Linked DNA regions of Synechococcus sp. PCC 7335. The protein of the gene in region 1 interacts with the protein of each later gene in a pairwise test. Links are inferred from orthologs where the notes say so. Each region holds a gene or a part of one and is shown on either strand. Other genes may lie near its edges.

Region 1 (2,803 bases):
AGCTAAAGTTCATCGCCCGGACATCGCCACTGTTTTGAAGAGCGATGTGCTGGGAAGCCAAGCATTCTTCGTTTTGGCCGATGAATTCTGTTAGCGTCCCGATAGCATCTGAGTACAAAACGGCATTAGGAGCGACCCCTTTAAAAGTCTTGTCTTGACTGATCATGACGCTAGCAACGTTGGCCGCATGACCATCAATGGATTCATCTGCGATCGCAGGCCCGTCTAGCTCAAACACTCTTGCTACCCTCACAGTAGAATTTTCAACTGCGATTTTGTCAATTCCGAACTGGCTAGGTCGACCGATTTCTACTTGGCCAATCGCAATCTTACGACCGGTCAGGTTATAGGGTGCTGCTTGCAAACGGCGGGCATCAATGCCGTCACTCCCCACAGACGAAGACAACGCCAGCGCCGGAACACCCGCAATTAAAGCACTCAAACTCAACCCCAGTCCACTAAGACGCGAGCCGAAACGACGTTTAAGGTTATCGTTCGAATTTGCTACTTTATCCGAGGTCATATTGTGTCAGGTTTATAGAAAGTGAACATTTCGGCGTGATGATTGCAGCGCGCGGATGCATGACTTCATGAGGAAGGGTTCACCCTCATGGAGTAGTACCTTCGAGGATACACACAAGACTATTGCATACAGCTTTAGTCATTCAAACCAGTCATCCAAGCCCATCGGTTTGTACGAAGTTACCTACAACACGTGGCACTTTATCCGAGCGTCATAGAGCAACTTTAGCTTAATTTTGATGATGGACCTTTAGACTGTGTGTACCAGAAATGTCACTTTAAGGTGAAGATGCGATCGCCTATCGGCTCAAAATAGCAGAATCAACTACCGTTAAACTATCGGTGAAGCGAAATGTTTTGTTACAATAGCTACAGCCGAAGATAGATCCTCATCTATATCAAACATTCACTTCTTAGGAGGCTGTTCCCTATGGCAAGAACTCAATCTGATAAACCCGTTGTCATTTCACCATCGATTTTGTCTGCGGATTTCAGTCGCCTAGGCGAAGAAATCCGTGCAGTCGACAAAGCTGGTGCAGACTGGATTCATGTTGATGTCATGGACGGTCGCTTTGTGCCTAACATCACTATTGGCCCAATGATTGTGGATGCGGTTCGCCCCCATACAGAAAAGCCCCTCGATGTTCACCTGATGATTGTTGAACCCGAGAAGTATGTAGAAGACTTTGCCAAAGCAGGCGCAGATATTATCTCCGTTCACTGCGAGCACAACGCCTCACCCCACCTGCACCGAACGCTCGGTCAGATCAAGGAATTAGGTAAGCAAGCAGGCGTCGTTTTGAACCCTGGAACTAACCTGGATATGATTGAGTACAGCCTAGAGCTATGCGACTTAATCTTGATCATGAGTGTAAACCCTGGCTTCGGTGGCCAGAGCTTTATTCCAGGCATGGTTTCTAAGGTTCAAAAGCTAAGAGCTATGTGCGATGAGCGTGGCCTCGACCCTTGGATCGAAGTAGACGGTGGATTGAAGAGTCACAACACTTGGCAAGTGCTTGAAGCTGGTGCGAACGCGATCGTTGCCGGCTCAGCTGTCTTCAAAGCAGATGACTATGCTGAGGCGATTGAAAGCATTCGCAATAGCCGCCGTCCTGAGCTGGCTGCTGTCTAAGCACCGTTTACCAGACCTTTCGTAGAATGGCCTTGTGGATAAAAAGCCCTGCTTTCTCTATAGAGAAGGCAGGGCTTTTTAGATTCTAAGTTTTCCGATAAAGCCCATGACGAGGATTGAACTCGTGACCTCACCCTTACCAAGGGTGTGCTCTACCACTGAGCCACATGGGCATCACTACATAAAAACACTACAACAAACCACTATAACGAGGTGGTGGGCCAGGCTGGATTCGAACCAGCGTAAGCATAGCTAGTGGATTTACAGTCCACCCCCATTAACCACTCGGGCACTGACCCTCGCGCTGCAGCCTATAAAATGTATCACACGATGCGCCTAGATGGGAGGGCCACTCTTTCAAAGTATGAATGTCTGCTAAAGGGCTGATAGTGAGCGTGCTGAAGCGGAGAAGACCCGATTGAGAACAGCATTAAGAACGGCGTACAGGTTAAAATGTCGCCTATGAGAGATCTAACGCGCGCCAATATTAATCACTACAAAACCCTGGGTATCACTGAAAGTGCGAGTCAGACTCAGGTAAAACAAGCGTATCGCCAGCTAGCTAAGCAGTTCCACCCCGATAGTCAAAACCGAGGGGCAACTAACGAAAAGATTGCATTGGTGAATGCAGCTTATGAGGTATTAGGCGATGTTGATGCGCGCCAGCAGTACGACGTGGAACGGCAGCTAGTCGCAAAGTCCAAGCAGCGAGAGCGGACTTCTAGGACGGTAGAGTCTCAAAATCAGTATCGAAAGCGAAAAACAACTCGCGTAGACTCGGCGACAATTGAACAGTGGCTTCGTCACGTTTTCAACCCAACCGATCGGCTAATTGACAAGATTATTAAGCCTTTGAAAGCAGAAGTGCGATCGCTCTCTGCGGACCCCTTTGACGATGAGCTAATGGAAGCTTTTCAAACCTATGTGGAGACTTGCCGAGAGAATCTAGAAAAGGCTCAAACAGCCTTCAAATCGATGCCTAACCCAGCGGGTGTAGCAGGAGCAGCGGCAAATATGTATTACTGCTTGAATCAGCTAGAAGACGGTATAGAAGAGATAGAGCGATTTACCTATACCTATGACGAGCACTATTTACATACAGGGCAAGAGCTGTTTCGCATCTCAGCCGGGTTGCGCAAGGAGGCAAAG
Region 2 (2,976 bases), 130 kb from region 1 along the record:
GTAGTCTCAGATATCTCCGTTTTTACACGGGAGCATCTTCCCATTGATGAAAACGGAGAAATTGCAAACGTATTTGAAATAGCACCGGACTGGATAATTGAGATCCTATCGCCAGGGCAACGCTACGCAAAAGTGATAAAGAAGATTCAGTGCTGCTTGCGACACGGTACTGGCATGGGCTGACTCATCGGACCCCAACGATAGAGCCGTTTTGATTCACCGACCTCACAAAGAAGTTCAGGTCATCCTGATCGATGAACATAATACCGTTCTGCCCATACCAGATTTTATGGGCGAGCTATCCTACCCCATTGAAGATTTGTTCAACTTGCTGAAAGCCTAGATATCGCTAACTCCGCCCCTCAATCAGCTCAATCTTGTAACCGTCGGGATCGGTTACAAAGGCGATCACTGTTTTGCCATGCTTCATTGGGCCAGGTTCGCGAGTAACGTTGCCGCCCTGCTGCTTGATCGCTTCGCAGGTCCCATAGATGTCATCGACCCCTAACGCAACATGGCCATAGCCAGTACCCAAATCATAGCTATCGGTCTCCCAGTTGTGAGTTAGCTCTAGGACGGTGTGCTCTGATTCATCGCCGTAGCCAACGAAAGCATTGGTAAACTTACCGCCTGGATAGTCTTTCTGACGGAGAAGCTTCATCCCTAGTACATCACAGTAAAAGGCAATGGATTTCTCTAGATTGCCGACTCGGAGCATGGTGTGTAGCATACGCATTGTAGTTGACCTCTTGTTGTGCCCAAAAGTTGATAGAGTCTATAGAGTTTATTTTGACGGAAATCGAACATCTTATACATAGTAGGCGCAGCAGAATGATAGATTCCCTCGATACAGCCATTGAAGCTATTCAGGCGAGAGAGATTTTAGATTCTAGAGGTCGGCCCACAATCGAGGCCGAAATCTACCTCAGTGGCGGAGCATTTGGTATTGCTCAAGTCCCGAGCGGGGCTTCAACAGGGAGCTTTGAGGCGCACGAGCTGCGCGATGGTGATAAAAGTCGCTATGGCGGCAAAGGTGTGATCCAAGCAGTGGAGAATGTCAACGATGCGATCGCCCGTGAGCTGATGGGAGCCAACGCGCTCAACCAGATCGAAATTGATCGCATGATGATTGCCCTAGACGATACCTCCAATAAGAAGAAGCTCGGCGCGAACGCCATTCTTGCCGTTTCTCTTGCCACTGCCCACGCTGCTGCCGCTGCCCAGGCTATGCCTCTCTACCGCTACATAGGTGGACCCTTAGCAAACGTCTTACCCATCCCAATGATGAACGTCATCAACGGCGGCGAACATGCCAGCAATAACGTTGATATTCAAGAATTCATGATTATGCCCGTTGGGGCTAGCAGCTTTCGCGAAGCGCTGCGTTGGGGTGCAGAGATCTTTGCCCAGCTCAGTAAAGTTCTAGATGCCAAAGGGCTGCTAACAGGCGTTGGCGACGAAGGGGGATTTGCACCTAACTTGAGCTCGAATCAAGAAGCCCTTGACCTGTTGATGTCCGCTATTTCTGAAGCGGGCTATACTCCCGGAGAGCAAGTCGCCCTGGCGCTAGACGTTGCTGCGAGTGAACTGTATGAGAACGGTGAGTACACCTACGATGGTGCTGCTCACTCTCCTGTTGAAATGATCAGCTACCTAGAAAGTCTTGCTAGTAACTATCCGATCGTCTCAATCGAAGATGGTCTGCACGAAGATGACTGGGAGAGCTGGGAAACACTCACCGAGCGCATTGGCAGCAAAGTTCAGCTAGTTGGCGATGACCTGTTTGTCACTAACCCAACTCGTTTGCAAAAGGGTATTGACCAAGCCTCCGCGAATGCCCTGCTAGTTAAGCTCAATCAAATCGGCACGTTAACAGAGACACTAGAAGCTATCGATCTAGCCAAACGAAACCAGTTCAACTGTGTAATTAGCCACCGCTCTGGTGAGACCGAAGACACAACGATTGCAGATCTAGCAGTAGCCACTCGCGCGGGACAAATCAAAACTGGGTCGCTGTGTCGAAGTGAACGCGTAGCTAAATACAACCAGCTACTACGAATCGAGGACGAGCTTGGCGATCAGGCCGTCTACGCTGGCACGACGGGTATGGGGCCAAGATGAGATTGAACTCTGCGCCAAGATGCCACAGCCCCAATCTTGTAACTCTTATAGGAGATAATTTGCCTTAGCTACGTGTTTTGAGAAGATCCAATTGGGGCGATCGCTTCAATCTCCTAGCCTGTTAGGCAAGCCTGCGGCTTGCCTAGGTCTCATGCTCGAATAAACTCATACGCTTTTAGATAGTGCTCGCATGGCTTCTTCCAAGAATAGTCACAGCGCATTCCCTGCTTTGCCAACTTTTCAAACAGAGCCGGCTCATTTCGATACAAGTCAAAAGCTCTTCCTAAGGCCGACTCTAGAGCAATGCTGTCATTCTCATAGAAAACAAAACCATTGCGCTCTTCCTTTGGTCGCTCGTCATAATCCCAGTCAGAAACAGTATTTACTAGCCCGCCTACACCGCGCACTACAGGCACCGTACCGTATTTCAAGCTAATGATTTGCGTTAGGCCACAGGGCTCATAATTGCTGGGCACGATAATAATGTCTGCTGCTGCATAGATCAGATGGGCTAGCTCTTCATAGAAGCCAATTTCCAGATGACAGTCTACATTGTCATTCAAAAAGTGTTTCTCGTGCCAGAACCAGTCGTTGATTGCTTGTTCGGTTGCAGAACCTAGCATGACAAACTGTGCGCTCTGCTCTAGGCAGTAATAGAGCGCATGGTGCACCTGGTGCATTCCCTTCTGCTGATCTAGTCGACCAATAAAAGCAACAATGGGCTTATCATAGGCCGCTAACAACAACTTCTCTCTTAGTGCCTTTTTAACCAAAGTCTTGTTTTCAAAATCTTCGACAGAGTAGTTCACCGGAATCTTGCTATCGACTTCCGGGTTCCAAATTGTGTAGTCAACT

Evidence for each region. Proteins that work in one complex are often made in the same cells at the same time.
Region 2: the proteins of rpe (region 1) and eno interact in binary tests that used the Escherichia coli proteins (3 or more experiments, as listed by UniProt). The link is inferred for Synechococcus sp. PCC 7335 from one-to-one orthologs.

The regions. Positions count from the first base shown.
Region 1 is NZ_DS989904.1:280,088-282,890, forward strand. It holds rpe (ribulose-phosphate 3-epimerase), read left to right. Parts: upstream 1-952; coding sequence 953-1,654; downstream 1,655-2,803. Other genes in the region: S7335_RS01185 (S8 family serine peptidase), read right to left, coding at 1-523; S7335_RS01205 (J domain-containing protein), read left to right, coding at 2,117-2,803. UniProt on the Escherichia coli protein: Catalyzes the reversible epimerization of D-ribulose 5-phosphate to D-xylulose 5-phosphate.
Region 2 is NZ_DS989904.1:151,014-153,989, forward strand. It holds eno (phosphopyruvate hydratase), read left to right. Parts: upstream 1-831; coding sequence 832-2,121; downstream 2,122-2,976. Other genes in the region: S7335_RS28695 (Uma2 family endonuclease), read left to right, coding at 1-183; gloA (lactoylglutathione lyase), read right to left, coding at 350-736; glgA (glycogen synthase GlgA), read right to left, coding at 2,271-2,976. UniProt on the Escherichia coli protein: Catalyzes the reversible conversion of 2-phosphoglycerate (2-PG) into phosphoenolpyruvate (PEP). It is essential for the degradation of carbohydrates via glycolysis.